Linked DNA regions of Massilia litorea. The main gene of each other region encodes a partner of the protein of the gene in region 2 in a complex. Links are inferred from orthologs where the notes say so. Each region holds a gene or a part of one and is shown on either strand. Other genes may lie near its edges. The genes, in order: LPB04_RS02755 and dsbD.

Evidence for each region.
Region 1: the proteins of dsbD (region 2) and LPB04_RS02755 are in contact, whole or in part, in a crystal structure (PDB 1JZD), measured with the Escherichia coli proteins. The link is inferred for Massilia litorea from one-to-one orthologs.

What each region holds. Positions count from the first base shown.
Region 1 is NZ_CP062941.1:617,798-634,436, reverse strand. Bases 3,291-6,244 are described here. They hold LPB04_RS02755 (DsbC family protein), read left to right. Parts: upstream 3,291-4,384; coding sequence 4,385-5,104; downstream 5,105-6,244. Other genes in these bases: LPB04_RS02740 (M61 family metallopeptidase), read left to right, coding at 6,223-6,244; LPB04_RS02745 (nucleotidyltransferase family protein), read left to right, coding at 5,576-6,148; LPB04_RS02750 ((2Fe-2S)-binding protein), read left to right, coding at 5,105-5,563; LPB04_RS02760 (FAD-dependent monooxygenase), read left to right, coding at 3,291-4,362. Also shown: LPB04_RS02785 (hypothetical protein), read left to right, coding at 1-238; LPB04_RS02780 (PEP-CTERM sorting domain-containing protein), read right to left, coding at 283-1,086; LPB04_RS02775 (FxsA family protein), read left to right, coding at 1,490-1,891; LPB04_RS02770 (alpha/beta fold hydrolase), read right to left, coding at 1,932-2,813; more of LPB04_RS02760, read left to right, coding at 3,142-3,290; more of LPB04_RS02740, read left to right, coding at 6,245-8,043; LPB04_RS02735 (amidohydrolase), read left to right, coding at 8,051-9,373; LPB04_RS02730 (energy transducer TonB), read right to left, coding at 9,518-10,009; indole-3-glycerol phosphate synthase TrpC, read right to left, coding at 10,012-10,812; LPB04_RS02720 (LysE family translocator), read right to left, coding at 10,825-11,460; trpD (anthranilate phosphoribosyltransferase), read right to left, coding at 11,475-12,512; LPB04_RS02710 (anthranilate synthase component II), read right to left, coding at 12,592-13,158; LPB04_RS02705 (very short patch repair endonuclease), read left to right, coding at 13,614-14,054; LPB04_RS02700 (DNA cytosine methyltransferase), read left to right, coding at 14,645-16,324. UniProt on the Escherichia coli protein: Acts as a disulfide isomerase, interacting with incorrectly folded proteins to correct non-native disulfide bonds.
Region 2 is NZ_CP062941.1:861,958-864,932, forward strand. It holds dsbD (protein-disulfide reductase DsbD), read right to left. Parts: upstream 2,465-2,975; coding sequence 536-2,464; downstream 1-535. Other genes in the region: LPB04_RS03785 (Spy/CpxP family protein refolding chaperone), read left to right, coding at 1-433; rplQ (50S ribosomal protein L17), read right to left, coding at 2,577-2,972. UniProt on the Escherichia coli protein: Required to facilitate the formation of correct disulfide bonds in some periplasmic proteins and for the assembly of the periplasmic c-type cytochromes.

The DNA.
Region 1 (16,639 bases), 230 kb from region 2 along the record:
CCTGGTGCTGGCGGTGGTGTCGACGCTTGCCAGCGGCGCGCCCGAGGCGACGCTGGATGCGCTCGTGCAGCGCCGGACGCTGATTCAGCAGGCGGTTCGCCAGGCGGAGCTGTCGATGCTGCAGATGGAGCAGGTACGCCGGCAGGCCGCCGACCTGATCGGGCAGGTGTCGTCGTTCCTGACGGTGACCTTGCCCGCGCTCGAGATGGCGCAGGCGCAGGGCGGAAAGCAGGGATAGCGGGCATAAACAAAAAAAACGCCACCCGAGGTGGCGTCTCTGCTTTACTGCGGCGTCTTGCGGCCGCGCCTGGATGCCATTAATCCCGCGCCGCCGGCGACCAGCAGCAGCCAGGTGGCCGGCACCGGCACGTCGGTGGGCGGCGGCGGATTCTCTTCCCCAACCGTGCCTTGCACACCGACAGTGAAGCCGTTCCAATACTCATTGGTCAGGCTGCGCCAGGTCAGCGTGTCGAATGCACCGGTGAAGCGGATGGTGCCGTGCGGCTCGCCGCTGCCGATCAGCCGGTATTCGGTGTTGCCGCCGCCGAGGTCGACCACCTGCTTGGTCACGCTGCCGCAGCCCCAGTAGCCGCAGCTGTTGTCACCGGGAGCGGGAGCGCCGAGGCCGCCGCCGAAACTGAGGATGTCGAAATCCTGGTTCAGGAAGGCATAGCCATTGCCGTTCAGGCTGACAAAAGCGAAGACCGGATTGACGATCGACTGCGTGAAGGTCAGCGTCTGGGGGCCTGCGAACTGGAGGGCGATGATGTCGGTGCCGGTCGGCGGATTGTCGACCTGGGCGCTGGTGTATGGCGAGTTCCCGACAGGAGTACGTGGAATCCAGTAATCGTTGCCGCCGCTTGGCTGGTAGAAGCCGACGCCCGCCGCATTGGTATAGGTGACGCCGACGGTCGTGGTCGAGGTCGTGATGGTGCCTTGGGCGCTGAAACCGGTACCAGGGTCGGTGTCGGTCCCGGTCCAGTTGGTCCAGTAGATGGGGGCCGCGTTGGCCGCGGTTGCGGCCACCAGCAAGGTCAGGGCGGGAATGGCGCGAAACAGAAGTGCAGGACGACGTTGTGTGGTCATGATTGCTCCCTCGTAGTTTTCGACAGCCGAAGTAATCTTCGGTATGAAAATGGGAGCAACCTTCATGCCAGTTGGATAAATGCTTGATTATTAAAGAGGGCAGCGACGCGGAAAACGGCTGAGCGTCAAGTCTGTCGACAGCTCGCGCCTTGCACCCGTTTCGAACAGGATACGAGCGTGCCGATGCGGAAATAGCAACGCTACCCGGACGTGAGTAGTACAGCGCTTCACCGGTTTAATTGAAAAGCCCGACACAGGAGCGTGCTGTTAAACTTTGCAATCGCCTTCAGATCCCACCCGCAGGAGTACACAAATCCTAGCTTACTTAGTCACAGCGGCATGGCGTATGCCAAGGCTGGCGCTCACAGCCGTCCTATTGGCGCTGGCAGCCTTGGCCGGCACCATGACCTACACCGGTTTTCTTGTCGTCGGGGTGTTGGCCGATCATCTCGGCACTAGTCGCGCCATGGCGGGACTGCTGCTTGGCGTTTTGTTTGCAAGAATCCCCTGGTTTAGCAAAGGGAAGTTGCGCACTGTCGGTCTATTACCCAAACCTGCCCGTCGACCAGTCATCGTGAGCCTGCTCGCACTGTGCTTGCTGAGCTTTCTGTCGCAAGCCGAATACCTGTCCGCCCTGGTGATCGGTTTCGCTACCGCTTTTCTGCTTTCCTACCCCTGGCTGAGGCGGGCCATGTTCGGTCGCCTGAAATCGTCCATCTTCAAATTTGCTGCGGGCCGGAATCCTCCATCACGAACCGATGAGGGCAAGGTGATTGATGTTGAATTCAGGGAAAAGAAAAACTGAGGGTCGAATCGACGAGTGGACGTTGCGGCTGGGTGAATTGCTAGGCAGATGGCAAGCCGCCAAGAAAAGGACGGATTGCCGCCGCGACCTGGTCTGCTCCGCTGTAATGAACGGCATGGCCCCAGCGCGGAATCACGACTGGGGGCGCTGCGCGAAGCAGCCTGGCGGCTTCGTTGAGCCAGGATTGGGGAGCGATGGCGTCGTGTTCGCCGCGTATCAGCATGACTGGTGACGCGATGTCCGGCAGCTTCGCTTCGATGGGATAAGCCAGCATGTCATGGAACTCCGGGACGAACCGGCTACCCATGCGCAGATAATCCTTGATCACCTGCGGGACCAGCGATGGGCGTTCAAAGATTCCGCCCATGGCGAAGCGGCCAACTTGCTGCAATGTGCTGCGTGCTGCCGGATCGGGTACCGGAGCGATCAGGACCAGCCGGCCGATCCGTCCGGGATGGCGAAGTGCGGCCTCGACGGCAACCTGGCAGCCCATGGAGTGCGCAACCAGGCAGGCCTTTGCGATGCCGGTGCAATCCATCCAGTCGATCAATGCTTGCGCGAGTCCGGGGATGTCAGGCTGGACTTCAGGTGTGTCGCTCAGGCCATGTCCTGGAAGGTCGGGTACGTAGACGTCGAATTCCGTGGCCAGCCGTTGTGCCGCTGGAATGAAATAGGCGCCGGACACGCCCAGGCCGTGGATCATGACTGCCGGTAGCGTCCCCAGGCGGGCAGCGCCGGTGGCAACGCGGGCATGCATGTGTTGGCCGTTGACCTCCCATCGAAGGCTTTGCAATTCGCGGATCTGGCCATGCTGCATCTGGCGCTGGCGATGATGTCGGCTACGGGTGCGGTGCAGCGCCAGCGCGGCACCCGCGCCAAGCAGGGCATAAAGAGGCCATCGCCAATGAATCGTGTTTGTCATGTTTGCCCCGTCCAGTCACCTGGCCAATCATAGCAAGCTGGTGAGTAAGCCAAGGCACAAAACAAAAACGCCACCCGAAGGTGGCGTTTTTGTTTGCATCGTTGCCAATGCTGAATTCTTGGTGGCCCGGGGCGGAATCGAACCACCGACACAAGGATTTTCAATCCTCTGCTCTACCAACTGAGCTACCAGGCCAAGAGAGGCATGATTATAGCCAGCCGCTCGCGGCTCTGCAAGTCCCCGTTGCAACTTTCTTCGGCGGGGGCGCCGGCCGGCCTCGCCGGTTGCACCTGAGGTGCGCACTGCGCATGCCGCTATAATGCCAGGCATGACGACCCCAACTTCCTCCTCCGTTTCCATCCGAAGCGACGTCTGCATCGTCGGCAATGGCGCCATCGCCAAGACGGCGGCACTCGGCTTCGCCCAGGCCGGGCACAGCGTCACGCTGCTGGTTCCGGCCGCCAACGCGCAGAACGAAGCCGTCACCGGCGGCGAACGCCCGTGGGACGTGCGCGTCTATGCGCTGAACCACACGGCGCGCGACCTGCTGGCCTCATTAAAAGTGTGGGATGCGCTCGATGCGGGCCGCGTGGCGCCGGTCGATGCGATGGCGGTCAACGGCGACGGCAAGAACGGCGGCAGCCTGGGATTCGACGCCTTTGGCGCCCATACCGGCGCGCTGGCCTGGATCGTCGAGGACAGCAATTTGAATAGCGCGCTCGACGCCGCCCTGAAATTCGCGCACAAGGTCGAGATCGTCAAAGGCTGCGGCACGCGCCTGAGCTGCGGTCCCGAGGGAGCAGCCGTGGAGCTGGAAGACGGGCGCCGCATCGATGCGAAACTGGTAATCGGCGCCGACGGCCGCGATTCCTGGGTGCGCGGGCAGTGCGACATCGGCATCGACTACCGCTCTTATCACCAGAAGGCGATCGTCACCAATTTTTCCTGCGAAAAGCCGCATCACGGCGTCGCCCACCAGTGGTTTACCTGCAGCGACGGCATCATCGCGCTGCTGCCGCTGCCGGGCAACCGGGTCTCGCTCGTCTGGTCGGCGCCGGAAACCCTGGCCGCCACCCTGATGGACGAGTCGATGGGCGAACTGGCCGTGCGCCTGTGCGAATATGCGGACGCGCCGCTCGGTGCTTTGCGCCCGCTGCAGCCGGAATCGTTCAAGGCGGTGCCGCTGGCGCTGGTGCGTCCCCATGCCCTGACGGCACCGCACGTCGCCCTGATCGGCGACGCTGCGCATGCGGTGCATCCGCTGGCCGGACATGGCATGAACCTGGGCTTCGGCGACATTGTCGACCTGCTGCGCGTGATCGGCGAGCGCGAGGAACACCGGGCGATCGGCGACGAGCGCGTGCTGGCGCGTTATGCGCGGGCGCGCAAGGAAGATGTGTTGCTCATGCAACTGGCGACCGACGGACTGGAGCGTTTATTCGGCGCCAACCTGGAACCCTTGCGCATTGCACGCAATTTGGGATTAAACTTGCTCGACAAGTTGCCCTTCATAAAGCGTCGCCTGATGGCGCACGCCATCGGACAGTAAAACCTTAAGGAACAAGATAGTGATGTTGAAAACCAAGATCGCCGTGCTGGCGGCGACGGGCCTGATGGCGTCGTGCGTGGGTGCCGAGAATACGACGGAAGCGAACATCCGCAAGAACATCGAGCCGCGCCTGGGCGGCGCCAAGATCGACTCGATCACGGAAACGCCCTACAGCGGCCTGTACGAACTGCGCATCGGTTCCGACATCCTGTACGCGGACAAGAAGGGCGAATTCCTGTTCATCGGCCAGGTGTACGAGGCGAAAAGCTCGAAGAACCTGACCAAGGCCAGGGTCGACGACCTCACCAAGATCAAGTTCTCCGACCTGCCCTTCGCCTCCGCGCTGAAGCAGGTGAAGGGCGACGGCAAGCGCACGATCGCCGTGTTCGAAGACCCGAACTGCGGCTACTGCAAGCGCCTGCGCCAGACCACGCTCAAGGAACTCGACAACGTCACCATCTACACCTTCATGTACAACATCCTGTCCGAGGATTCGTTCGTGAAGTCGAAGAACATCTGGTGCGCGCCGAACCGGGTCAAGGCCTGGGACGACTGGATGGTCAACGGCAAGCTGCCGCCGGCGGCGCCTTCCAGCTGCGAGACCCCGAACGAGAAAATCGTCGAACTGGGCCACAAGCTCAATATCCAGGGCACCCCGGCGATCTTCTTCACCGACGGCACCCGCATCCCGGGCGCGGTCGACCTGCCGGCGCTGGAAGCGAAGCTGAACTCGATCAAATAAATGGTCCAGCTGAACGTCAACGGGCGCGACACGCAGGTCGATGCCGACCCGTCCACGCCCATCCTGTGGGCGCTGCGCGACAACCTGAACCTGACCGGCACCAAGTTCGGCTGCGGCGCCGCCCTGTGCGGCGCCTGCACCGTGCACCTGGACGGCGCGCCGATCCGCTCCTGCATCACGCCGGTCGCCAGCGCCGTGGGCCACAAGCTCACGACCATCGAGGCGATGAGTGCCGATGCCGTCGGCAAGGCCGTGCAGGCGGCCTGGATCCGCCACGACGTGCCGCAGTGCGGCTACTGCCAGAGCGGCCAGGTGATGAGCGCCACCGCGCTGCTGCGGACCAATCAGGCGCCGACCGATGCCGACATCGACAACGCCATGAGCGGCAATATCTGCCGCTGCGGCACCTACCAGCGCATCCGCGCCGCGATCAAGGATGCGGCTACCACGCTGGCATAAGGGCGCTTCCGCATGAATCCCGTCGGCATCCTGCTGGCGGCTGGACGTGGACGCCGCTTCGATCCTGAAGGCCTGCGCAACAAGCTGCTGCAGCCGCTCGCCGGCGGCGAGCCGATGGTCGTCGCCAGCGCCCGCAATCTACTTTCTGTTTTATCGCGTGTGATCGCCGTCGTGCCGCCGCAGGACGGCGGCGTGGCCGCGGCCTTGCGTGCGCCTGGCTGCGAGGTCGTGCTCTGCGAAGAGGCCGACAGCGGCATGGCCGCCTCGCTGGTCACCGCGATCGCGCATTCGCTGCCGCAGGCCGACGCCTGGCTGGTGGCGCTGGGCGACATGCCGTATGTGGCGCCGGCGACGCTGCGCGCCCTGCTCGCCGCGCTGGAGGAGGGCGCGGACATCGCCGCACCCGTGTTCGAAGGGCGGCGTGGCAATCCGGTCGCCTTCGGCGCGCGTCACTTGCCGGCCCTCCTGGCGCTGGAGGGCGAGCATGGCGCGCGCGCCTTGCTGAAATCCGCGCCCGTGGTGGAAGTGGCGGTGGACGATCCGGGCATCCTGCGCGACATCGACACCCCGGGCGACCTGGCATGAAGGCGTTTGCCTCCGCGTTGTAAGCGGTGGCGAATCCGTTACACTAGCGGAAATCAGCCCGTCCTTACGTGATCATGAAAAAAACAGCCCAGAAAAAACAGAGCGCCATCCACTACACCATCGTCCCGAAAGACCTGGCGGGCCACCTGTTCAACGTCACCGTCACCGTGCCGGCGCCCAGCCCCGAAGGGCAGACATTCGCGCTGCCGGCCTGGATCCCGGGCAGCTACATGATCCGCGAGTTCGCGCGCAACATCGTGCGCATCCGCGCCGAATCGAATGGTGCAACGGTGCCGCTCACGAAGCTCGACAAGCATGCCTGGCAGGCGGCACCGAGCGATGGTCCGCTGACGCTGCACTACGAAGTCTATGCCTGGGACCTGTCGGTGCGCGCCGCCCACCTCGACCAGACCCACGGCTTCTTCAACGGCACCAGCGTCTTCCTGCGCGTCATCGGCCAGGAAGAGGGCGCACACGAAGTCGACATCCAGCGCCCGGGCGACCCGGCCACGAAGACCTGGCGCGTCGCCACTGCGATGAAGGAACTCGGCGCGAAGCGCTACGGCTTCGGGACCTATGTCGCCGCCAACTACGACGAACTGATCGACCATCCGGTCGAGATGGGCGACTTTGCCCTCAGCACCTTCAAGGCGCACGGCATCCCGCACGACATCGTCATCACCGGCCGCGTGCCGAACCTGGACATGGGCCGCCTGCAGGCCGACCTGAAGGCGATTTGCGAAGCGCAGATCGCCCTGTTCGAGCCAGGCACGAAAAAGGCGCCGGTCGACCGCTATGTCTTCATGACGATGGCCGTCGGCGACGGTTACGGGGGCCTCGAACACCGCGCCTCGACCGCCCTGATCTGCGCCCGCGCCGATTTGCCGAGCACCGCATCGCCGCAGACGGGCGAGCCGAACGAGGGCTACCTGAAATTCCTCGGCCTGTGCAGCCACGAGTACTTCCACACCTGGAACGTCAAGCGCATCAAGCCGGCCGTGTTCGCGCCCTACGACCTGCAGGTCGAGAACTACACGCCGCTGCTGTGGCTCTTCGAGGGATTCACCAGTTACTACGACGACCTGATGCTGGTACGCGCCGGGATCATCAAGGAAGCGACCTATCTGAAGCTGCTCGGGAAAACCATCGGCAGTGTGCTGCGCGGCAGCGGGCGCACCAAGCAAAGTGTGGCCGATTCGAGTTTCGACGCCTGGAGCAAGTACTACCGCCAGGACGAGAATTCGCCGAACGCGATCATCAGTTATTACAGCAAGGGATCGCTGATCGCGCTCGCGTTCGACCTGACCATCCGCGCCAAAACGGCCGGCGCGAAAACGCTGGACGACGTCATGCGCGCGCTGTGGGAACGCTTTGGCCGCGATTTCTATGCGGGCGTCGGGCGCGGCGTGACGGAGAGCGAAGTCGAGGCGCTGTTCGATGAGGTCAGCGGCCTGAAACTGCGCAACCTGTTCGACAAATTCGTGCGCGGCACGGACGACCTGCCGCTGGTGAAACTGTTCGCGCCCTTCGGCATCAAGCTGCTCGACGAGCGCAAGAGCGGCAAGCCCTCACTCGACGCGGGCATCGGCCGCGATGCCCTCGGCGCCAAGCTGACCCAGGTGCACGAGGGCGGGGCGGCGCACCAGGCCGGCCTGTCGGCGCTGGACGTCCTCATTGCGATCGACGGCTTGCGCGTGAACGGCAATCCGTCGAATGTCGACGCGCTGCTGTCGCGCTACCGCGTGGGCGACAAGCTCGCCGTGCACGCCTTCCGCCGCGACGAGCTGATGAGTTTTGACGTCACCCTTCAGGGCGAGCGCGTGCCGGGGATTACCCTGTCGCCGGCCGTCGCGGGCAAGAAGTCGGTTGCTCTTCCGCGCCCAAGCGCATTCTGATCCTTCCATGGAGAGGTTCACCTTGATAAAGCCCATCGCCGCCGCAGTCCTGGCCCTCGCTGCACTTCCCGCGCTGGCCCAGCTTCCCGCACCGTTGAAGACCGACGTCAGAACGCGCGTCGACAGCATGTACCCGTGGCTGGACACCGTCTACAAGGACCTGCATGCCCATCCGGAGATCGCCTTCCAGGAAGTGCGCACGGCGGGCAAGCTGGCCGCCGAGATGCGCAAGCTCGGCTTCGAGGTGACCGAAAAAGTCGGCAAGACCGGCATCGTCGCGGTGTATAAAAACGGGGCCGGGCCGACGGTGCTGGTGCGCACCGAGCTCGATGGCCTGCCGATGGAAGAGAAGACCGGCCTGCCTTATGCCAGCCGCGCGAAGGCGCAGAGCAACGGCGGCGAGAGCTTCGTCACCCACAGCTGCGGCCACGACATCCACATGGCCAGCTGGCTCGGCGCCGCACGTACGCTGGTGGAGCTGAAATCGCAGTGGAAGGGCACCCTGGTCTTCATCGGCCAGCCGGCCGAGGAAACCGTATCGGGCGCCAAGGCGATGCTGGACGATGGCCTGTTTAAGCGCTTCCCGAAACCGGACTACGCGTTCGCGCTGCACTCCTGGCCGCTGGCCTACGGCACGGTGGGTTACAACGCCGGCGCCGTGTCCTCGAATTCCGATGCGATCGAGATCGTCTTCAAGGGCCGCGGCGGCCATGGCTCGGCGCCGGATAAATCGCTCGATCCGATCACGATTGCGGCGCGTTTCGTGGTCGATGTGCAGACGGTGGTGAGCCGCGAGAAGGACCCGAAGGAATTCGGCGTGGTGACGATCGGCGCGATCCAGGGCGGCACGGTCGGCAACATCATTCCCGACAGCGTGCAGGTGCGCGGCACGATCCGCTCCTACAGCCCGGCGGTGCGCGCCAAGCTGTTAGAGGGCGTGCGCCGCGTCGCCAACGCCTCGGCCGCGATGGCCGGCGCCCCGGCGCCCGACGTGCAGCTGATCAGCGGCGGCGCGGCGATCGTCAACAGCGAAGCGCTGGTGACCAGGACCGAAGCCGTGTTCAAGGACGCCTTTGGCGACGCCAAGGCCCAGCGCATGCCGGCCATGACGGCGAGCGAGGATTTTTCGCAGTACGTGAACCAGGGCGTGCCCTCGATGTTCTTCTTCACCGGCGTGTACGACCCGAAGACGGTGGAAGAGGCGTCACGTGAAGGCGGCAAGCCGATTGCGTTCAATCACTCGCCGTTTTATGCGCCGGTGCCGGAGCCGTCGATCAAGACGGCGGCGCAGGCGATGAGCATGGCGGTGTTGAATGTGATGGGGCGGTAAGGGTTCGCGCATCGAAAACGTATCCGGAAAATCCGCGATAACGCGTCGGGTGTGAACGCGTTATCGCCGCGTTCACGAACCAACACCGTGCGCACGTCCGCGTGGGCATGAATGCCCACCCTACGTTACGCCGGCCATATCGATTCATTGCGGCCCGGCCAGGGACCGCAACTGAAACCGATACTGGTCGTCGAACAAGAAGGTCTCCGAATACGTCAGCGCCCGCATGTTCGCGGTCAGCAGCCTGGACGGCGGCGGCAAGCGCCCGCTGCGCCGCATCGATGCCAGCGCCACTTCCGAGGCGCTCGGGTCGCGCGAACGCTGCACGACGACATCCTGCAACTCCCCGTCTTCCCCCACCGTGATGTTGACGACGACGATCGCCGGCAGCATCGGCGGCAGGCGGCCGCTGAAGGTCTGGCCGCTGTTGGCGCGCATGACGTGATGCGCCACCTCGGCCTTGTAGGCGTCGAGCGTATGCGAGGGCGGCGGTACGGGCGCCTCGGTCTTGGGCGTGGGGAGGATGGCGGCGACGATGCGCCTGGCAGTGGAAGCGACGGGCTGGACCGTGCTGCATCCGCCCAGGGCTGCCAGTAGAAGGAGGAGAGCGGCCCGGGTGCGGATGGAAGTGAACATAATCAGTCGAATAACCGTCGAAGTTCGGCGCCAGGGTCGGAAGCACGCATGAAGGCTTCGCCCACCAGGAACGCGTGCACGTTCGCCGCGCGCATGCGCTCTACATCGCCCGGCACCATGATGCCCGACTCGGTCACCACCAGCCGCTCGCTGCCGATACGCGGCAGCAGGCCGATGGTCGTGTCGAGCGAGACCTCGAAGGTGCGCAGGTTGCGGTTGTTGATGCCGACCAGCGGCGTTTTTAATTTCAGCGCCGCGGTCAACTCATCGCCGTCATGTACTTCGACCAGCACATCCATGCCAAGTTCCTGGGCACAGGCTTCCAATTCCGCCATCAGGCCGTGATCGAGCGCGGAGACGATCAGGAGGATCGCATCGGCCCCCATCGCGCGCGCTTCGTACACTTGGTACATGTCTACAATAAAATCCTTGCGGATCACGGGCAGCTCGACGGCCGCGCGCGCCTGGCGCAGATAATCAACCGAGCCCTGGAAGAACTGTACGTCGGTCAGCACCGACAAGCAAGCAGCCCCAGCATTGGCATAGCTCTCCGCGATGTCCGCAGGACGGAAGTCCGGACGCAGCACGCCTTTCGAGGGCGAGGCTTTCTTGATTTCGGCGATCACGCCGGCGCGGCCGGCGGCGATGTTCTTGCGCAGGCTCGCTTCGAAGCCGCGGATGCCGGAACGCAGCTCGCTGTCGCCTTCCACTTCGCGGCGCAGGCTGGCCAGATCGCGGTATTTTTTGGCGGCCGCCACTTCATCGGCTTTGACCGCGAGGATTTTATTGAGGATATCGGACATACGTGAAAACTTTCAGTGTGACTTGGACAGGGCGAGCTTGACGCCGAGCCAGACGAACAGGCCGCCGGTGACGCGGTTGAGCCAGAGCGAGACGGCCGGGCTGAGCTTGATGCGTGCGCTCGCCTTCGCGGTCGTGAGCGCCAGCGCGCCGCACCAGAGCATGCCGTTGAAATTAAAAATGCAGCCGAGGACGATGAAGGCGAGTGCCTTGTTCGGCGCATCGGCGGTAATGAATTGCGGTACGAAGGCGAGGAAGAAGATCGCGACCTTCGGGTTCAGCACATTGGTCAGAAAACCCTGGGCGAAGATTTTTCGATAGGGGAGGGCCGGCAGCGCAAGCGGCGCGGCAGCCCCTTCCTGCTTTCGGCTGCGCAGCAGACCGACCGCCATGTAGAGGACATAGGCCGCGCCGACCAGCTTCACGACCGTGAACGCGGTGGCGGAAGTCGCCAGCACCGCCGACAGGCCGAGCGCCGCGGCGAAGATGTGGACCAGGGTGCCGGTCCCGATGCCCAGCGCCGCCGCGCAGCCCGCGCGCCAGCCTTGGGTGGCGCTGCGCGTCATGATCAGGAGCGAATCGGGCCCGGGCATGATGTTGAGGAGAAGTCCGGAAATGATAAACAGCGGCAGATCGTGAATCCCCAACATATGCGTGCCTTTTCTTATGTTTGAGCGCCCAGCTGGCGCGTGACGTTAACGAATTGTTCGAGCTTGGCCAAGGCCGCGCCGGATGCAATTGTCGCACGCGCTTTCGCCAAACCGTCCTCGATCGATGCGGATACCCCGGCTGCATACAAGGCCGTGCCGGCATTCAGTGCCACGATATCGGTGGCCGGTCCGGGCTCGCCGCGCAGCGCTTCCATCACGCGCACTTTCGATTCTTCGGTATTCGCCACTTTCAGGTTGCGGCTGGCGATCATCGACAGGCCGTAATCTTCCGGATGGATTTCGTATTCGCGAATCTCTCCGTTCACCAGTTCGCCGACGAGGGTGCCGGCGCCGAGCGAGACTTCGTCCATGTTGTCGCGGCCCCAGACCACCATCGCATGCTGGGCGCCGAGGCGCTGCAATACGCGCACCTGGATGCCGACCAGGTCGGGGTGGAACACGCCCATCAGGATGTTCGGCGCGCCGGCCGGATTGGTCAGCGGTCCAAGGATATTGAAGATGCTGCGCACGCCCAGCTCGCGGCGCACCGGCGCCACGTGCTTCATCGCCGCATGGTGGTTCGGCGCGAACATGAAGCCGATGCCGGTCTGCGCGATCGATTGCGCGATCTGTTCCGGCTTTAAATCGATCTGGGCGCCGAGCGCTTCGATCAGGTCGGCGCTGCCCGAGGAAGACGAGACGCTGCGCCCGCCATGCTTGGCCACGCGCGCACCGGCGGCAGCCGCCACGAACATCGACGCGCTGGAGATATTGAAGGTATTCGCGCCGTCGCCGCCGGTGCCGACGATGTCGAGCAGGTGGGTCGTGTCGGCCATCGGCACCTTGGTCGAGAATTCGCGCATGACTTGCGCGGCGGCCGTGATCTCTCCGATGGTTTCCTTTTTGACGCGCAGGCCCATGGTCAGTGCCGCAACCATGGTCGGCGACATCTCGCCCGACATGATCTGGCGGAACAGGTGCAGCATCTCGTCGTGGAAGATCTCGCGGTGTTCGATACAGCGCAGCAGCGCCTCTTGTGGGGTGATCGGCATGGACGTTCCAGTAACAGTAGAAGTTAAGAACCGGACCTGAGCGTAGCGCCGGGGGCGCGCTGCTTAGGCGCGGCAGGGCTCAGCGGCCCTCGAGGAAGTTCTTGAACAGCGCGTGGCCGTATTCCGACAGGATCGACTCGGGGTGGAACTGCACGCCCTGGATGTCGAATTCCTTGTGGCGCACGCCCATGATTTCGCCGTCGTCGGTCCAGGCGGTCACCTCGAGGCAGGCAGGTAAAGAAGCGCGCTCGATCGCCAGCGAGTGGTAGCGGATCACGGTGAAGGGACTCGGTATGCCATGGAACACGCCGACGCCGGTGTGCGCGATCATCGAGGTCTTGCCGTGCATGACCTGCTTGGCGCGCACGATCTTGCCGCCGAAGGCTTCGCCGATCGCCTGGTGTCCGAGGCAGACGCCGAGGATCGGCAGCTTGCCCTGGAATTCCTTGATGACGTCGACCGAGACGCCCGCGTCAACCGGCGCTTTCGGGCCGGGCGAGATGCAGATGCGGTCCGGCTTCATGGCCGCGATCTCGCCGATCGTGACTTCGTCGTTGCGCACGGTGCGCACTTCTTCACCCAGCTCGCCGAAATACTGGACGATGTTGTAGGTGAAGGAATCGTAGTTGTCGATCATTAGCAGCATGACTTGATCTAACCTCTTGATTTTAAATGCAGATTTCAGATATGGCCGGTCGTCGGGTGGGAATTTACCACCGTTTTGCCACCATTTTGGTTTGCTACCCGCAGAATTAACTGGGCTATAGAGTGTGCTTAGATGACGTGGCGCCAACGCCAGTAAGGGACGGTCGACCAGCAAAATGTAGAGGATAGGGACATACGACAATCTTACACCAATATCGATGGTCGACGACGAAGCAAAGGCGTCCTCGAAAGGGAAGTGAAGCTCTTCAGATGCATGGAATTGTTTGTGGCTGTGCAATTGATTGCGAGAGCCTGTTGAACAACGCGTGGAAGGGGGCGTGACATCCAATAAGCAAAAGTCGATTGTCGCTGTTGCTGCTGCTGCCTATGCAAGCTGGCGCGCCCTTGCGCTACCGTTCGCTATGCTTGAACCTTGGATGGCTTATAGGATAACGAATGGTCGACACCTTGACTGCGGCCGAGCGCAGCCACCGCATGTCTTTGATACGCTCACGGAACACCGGGCCCGAGCTGGCCCTGCGACGCGCCCTACATGCAAAGGGACTCCGCTATCGTATCCATTTCAGAGGGCTGCCGGGCAAGCCCGACATCGTTTTCACACGGCGCCGCGTCGTCGTTTTCGTGAACGGCTGTTTCTGGCACGGTCACAAATGCCCAACCGGACACATTCCAAAATCCAATTCGGCTTTCTGGAAAAACAAGGTGGAGACCAACCGCAAGCGTGACGCCCGTAATATTCGCGCGCTACGCGCCGCCGGTTGGAAAGTAATCGTGGTTTGGGAATGCGGTTTGCGCAATCGGTTGGCGATAGGGGCTACTGCGGCGAGTGTTGCAGGGCGTATTGTCACCCGTGGATGGCCATCGCCTAAATACTAAGGAGATCCACGGATAAGGAGTTTTCAACGTAAGAGCGCCCTGCTTGCAAGAAATGGTCACAGAACTAGATTGCCTACAAGCCCGTTTAGGGAGATTTCAGGCAATAGTTGTGTCAGCAAGGAATCATACTGCCCAACCGCACCGTGCTATCTAGATAAGCGCGAACTGCTGAGGGGCTGGTGTAGCCGTGCTCAGAACACCAAGTGGTCGATGGGCTTGTTGCTCAAAGGCCACATCCATCATACCCGCATGAACGCAAGCACTCCACGTGCCGTTCTGCGCCCCACTGGTTACGCGGCATGGTCTTAAGTGCCCAAGCCCTATGCTAGGTGTCCGTAGTTGTGGCATCCAATCGTCCACGCTTCTAGTGGCACGCACGTCTCGGTCAAAGCGTGTCGCGTTGCCCGAAGACAGGAGCGCCGCCCGGCAATAAACTCCTGGCCTTCCAGTGGGAGTTACCCTACAATGTCCTACTTGCCTGTCAATCGATGCCGTAGGACCGGTGTCACCCAGCCCAGCTGCCACTTGCTGCAAAGGCTGTATGGCTATACAGTGTGCTGGGTTGCTAATGCGAGTATTTAGGAGAAAAAATGAATCACATTGAGTTGTTTGCAGGTTGCGGGGGGCTCTCGCTTGGTTTGGAATCCGCCGGGTTCGAGCTACTCATGGCGAACGAGTTGTCACCAATGGCAAGCGAAACCTTTGCATACAACTTTTTTGGCAAGGACTTGTCTGGAAAGGACGCTCAGTCATTCAGTCCTAGCCAACCTAATGCGAAGTGGTTGCGCAGCCGATACGAGCGTACGCAACTTGCGCAGCGCCTGCGCGAAGACCCTCGGGCTTATCCAAAGATGGATGAGCTTGGTTGGTCGGATATCTCAGGGCCAGAAAGCTTGAAGGGGAGCCTCGTGGTTGGGAGCATCGTCGAACTCAACCGTTTCCTTGAAAACAAACCGGAAATCGTGTCAGCGTTGAAGTCGGGATTCGGGGCAGGCGAGGTCGACCTTGTCTCAGGGGGGCCGCCATGCCAAAGCTTCAGCATGGCTGGCATGCGCGAGTACAGCAATTCGAGGAATGTGCTGCCGATGGAATTCGCGAAGTTCGTCGGGTTGGTAAATCCTAGAATGGCGTTGCTCGAGAACGTAACTGGTATCTTGCGCCCGTTTTCCGTTGACGGCGAGAAGAAGCACGCATGGTTCGAGGTTGCCAAGGCCTTCGTCGAGCAAGGTTATGTGCCTTTATGCCTGCATGTCAACGCTAAGTATGCGGGCGTCGCCCAGAATCGCCCCCGGTTCCTAATGATGCTTTTCCGGCAGAAGGATGTCTACAAACAGGTGCTTGCGTCGGTGAAGTCCGAGCAAGAGCATGACTTGCTTGCGTCGTCCGGGGAGTTTTTTAAGTTAGCCAAAAGTAACCCGTCCTTACAATATTCGCCAGAGTGCCTAACGTGTTTCGACGTTGCCAACGAACGCCACCTGCCGTTGTTTTGCAACAGCTTCCTTGCGCCGTTGGTCGCGCACGCCGGCGAAAAGGTAGCAGGGAAGAAAAAGCCTTATACCGTCACGGAGGCTATCGGTGACCTGAAAAATGAACCTGACTCCAAGTCCGGCTACTGGATGGAACTCGAAGCATCTCTAGCACCCCATATTGCCGAGCGCCCTATGGAAAACCATGACTATAGGTACAACCGCGATCGCGTCCAACGGCGGTTCAGGATTTACCAGATCCTTCAACAGATCGGGAAGCGGCGTACGCAAAAAGAGGTGCAAGCAGTATTGGCACAGGTTGCAAGTACCATCTCGGACGAATGCGCACAGGACTTATGCGCCCACCCGTTCGTCGGGGAAGATGGGGAGGAAGTTCGCTTCAACACTCACGACAAGGATGCATTGGTTGCATATCTCGCCCGGCACGACACAAAGAAGCAAACACAAAAGGCACTTGATCCTACGTCTCCAGCACCTGCAGCATTGTCGATCCCGGACGATGCATGCCATTACGAAGAACTGCGTACGCTCACCGTGCGGGAAATGGCTCGTATACAATCCTTCCCTGATAATTTCGCTTTCCGCTCGAAAGTCACGACTGGGGGGCAAATGCGCAAGTTTGAAGTTCCACAGTATACCCAAGTCGGCAATGCCGTCCCACCGTTGCTCGGCCGGGCTATCGGCCGCGTCTTTGCCGACTTGCTAGGCCGGCTTGGGAAGGCCGAGGTGCAGCATGTCAAGGATGTGTGCGCGCTGGACGCTCAGGTAGCAGAGGCTGCATAGGCTTAGCTAGCGGGGGCAAACCGTGTTTCGCCCCGCTTCGCTGCGGCCATTACTTCTGGATACTTGTGGTGCGCTGCGGCTTACCTCATCGCGGGTGTATGCGAACGTTCACCGATTCCTTTGTGTAAACAACTCGTGCCGCTGTCGGAGACGGCTTGTCCAGCTTGACTAGCGACTCTTGCAAGAGCTCAAGCCGGTATGGCTGATGTTTTAGAGCTTACATCCTAGAGACATCACGAGTCTTTCTGTAACCCCGGTGGACTTGCTCAGGAAACGAGGCAGCTTCGGTTTCTCAGTACGCACGCTCAGCATAGG
Region 2 (2,975 bases):
AGGCCGCCATGGCCAGGCCGTCAGCGCCGAACAGCGCGCGGCATTCAAAGCCGAGCGCCAGGCCAAGCGCGCCGAATGGCAAGCCCAGCGTGAAGCCAAGCTGCGTGCCGAGCTCAAGCTGACCCGGCAGCAGGAACCGGCTTTCGCCGCCTTCATCGCAGCCGGCAAGCCCGCACAGGGCCCGCAAGCCCGTGCCGAGCACGAGAAGCTGGCGGCCCTACCCGCGCCGCAGCGCCTGCAGCAGCAGATCGAGCGCCAGAAGCAGCGCACCGCCCGCATGGAAGCGCGCCTGGCGGCCTTGAACAACCTGTATGCCGTGCTCACGCCGGAGCAGAAGCAGGTGTTGGACAGCAAAGCGATGCGTTTCGGCGGCAGGCATCACGGTCATCGCGGTGGTCAGCACGGCGAGCGTGGCGCGGCGCTGCAAAGCTAAATGATTTAGCTGATAACGAAAAAGGGATGCCTCGGCATCCCTTTTTTGTCCTCTGTCCGATACGCGAACGATGTACCGCGTGGGCGGAGCCCACCCTACGGGCTACTCGAGCTTTTGCAGCGAATTCAGGAATTTGGCGGCATTCTGGTAGCCGATCACGCGGCTGTCACTGATCTCCTTGCCCGCCCGGTCGAAGAAAATGATCCCCGGTGGGCCGAACAGGCCAAACCGTTTCAGCATCGCCTTGTCGTGCGCATCGTTGGCGGTCACGTCGACCTGCAGCAGCATCGTATTGGCCAGCTTGGCCTGCACCGCGGGATCGATGAAGGTCAGCTTCTCCATCTCCTTGCACGACACGCACCAGTCGGCATAAAAGTCGAGCATGGCCGTCTTGCCGGCGTTCGCGGCCAGCACCGCATCGAGCTCGGCCACGGTTTTCACGCGCTTGAAGGTCAGCGCGTGTTTTGGCGTACCCGTCAGGTGTGCCAGCGGTGCGAGCGGGTCGCGCCCGCCCGTGGCGGCGCCAACCAGCTGCAAGGCACCCAGGATGCCGAATGCGGCGCCGCAGGCGATGGCCGCCCAGTGCCCGCGCCGGCTCAGCAGATACGCACCGTAGCCGAGCAGCAGCGCAGCCCACAGGATCATCTGCAGCAACGGCGGCAAGACCGGAGAGACCAGCCACAGCGCCATGCCCAGCATCAGTACGCCGAAGAAGCGCTTGACGGTGTCCATCCAGGCGCCGGCGCGCGGCAGCAGCGAGCCGGCGGAGACGCCCACCAGCAGCAGCGGGATGCTCATGCCGATCGCCATCGAAAACAGCGCGGCGCCGCCGACCAGCACGTCTCTCGTCTGGCTGATGTAGACCAGGGCGCCGGCCAGCGGGGCAGCCACGCAGGGCCCGACGATCAGGGCGGAAATCGCACCCATGGCGAACACGCCGGCCAGCTTGCCCGACGCCTGGCGCCCGGACGCATTGGCCAGTTTCGTTTGCATCGAAGCGGGCACCTGCAGCTCATAAAAACCGAACATCGACATCGCCATCGCGACGATCAACAGGGAGAAGGCGCCCAGCACCCACGGGTTTTGCAGGGCGGCCGACAAGCCCTCCCCGATCAGGCCGGCGGCTACGCCGAGCGCCGTGTAGACGATGGCCATGCCGAGCGAATAGGTGACCGACAGCACCAGGCCGCGCGAGCGTCTGGTCTTGCCGCCCTCCCCCACGATGATGGACGACAGGATCGGCACCATCGGCAGCACGCAGGGTGTGAACGCCAGGCCCAGGCCGAGCAGCGCGAAGGCGGGGACAATGGCGAGCAGGCGCCCGCCTTGCAGGATGGCGCCGATACCGGCCATGTCGGAGGGCGTGCCGGCAGGATTGGCCGCGGGCGCACTGGCCGCCGGCACGGTGCCGGGTGCCGGGCTCTGCGGCACCGCGCTCGCGGCCGCCGGCGCCGTGGCGGGCGTGCTGCTCGCGCCCGGGGCGGCGACGCTTGCCGGCCCTTCGCTGAGGGGCGCGGACGACAGCGCGATCGACGACGGCGGCTGTGCATTCGCGCCGATCGGTATGCTCGCCTCGGAGGATCCGGCGGCGGCCGTCAATCGCGCGCTGTGTTCCTGCGGCGGGTAGCACAGGCCGGCGTCGGCGCAGCCCTGGCTGGTGGCGTTCAGCGTGAAGGCGGACCCGCTTTCGACGGGGATGCGGATCGTTACGCTCCCGTGGTAAGTTTCGACGTTCTTTTCGAAAGTCTGGTCGTATTTGACCTTGCCTGGCGGGATTTGCGGCCCGCCCAGCTTCGCTCCGGTCGCCGTAAATGTAAAACGCTCGCGGTACATGTAGTAGCCGGGGGCGATGTCGTAGGTGACGACGGCCGTGCGTTCGCCTTCCATGCGCGCGGAGAATTTGAAGGCGACCGCAGGATCGAGGAAATCCTCGGCGCGGCCAGGTGCCGCCAGCAGCACGAGCGAGACGAACAGCAGCGTCAGCGCGGCCAGCAGGCGCGTATGGGCTGCACGAAAACGGGAGACGGACATGACTTCCTTTGATGAACACAACGCAGCAGAATGGTACACCGGCTGTGTGCGGACGGGTACGGGCGAAAAAAAACCAGGCGCAAGGCCTGGTTTTTTTATTCGCAAGAAGCGATTACTCAGCGGTCGGTGCTTCGTCGGCCGAGGTGACTTCCGGACGGTCCAGCAGCTCGACATACGCCATTGGCGCGTTGTCGCCCACGCGGAAACCCATTTTCAGGATGCGCAGGTAGCCGCCGTTACGGTTGGCGTAACGTGGGCCCAGTTCGGCGAACAGCTTCTGCACCATTTCGCGGTCGCGCAGGCGGGCGAATGCCAGGCGCTTGTTGGCCAGCGTGTCGGTCTTGCCCAGGGTCAGGATCGGCTCGATGACGCGACGCAGTTCCTTGGCTTTTGGCACGGTGGTCTTGATGGCTTCATGACGCAGCAGCGAGACGGTCATGTTGCGCAGCATGGCGAGACGGTGGGACGAGGTACGGTTCAGCTTACGGAGGCCGTGACGGTGACGCATGGT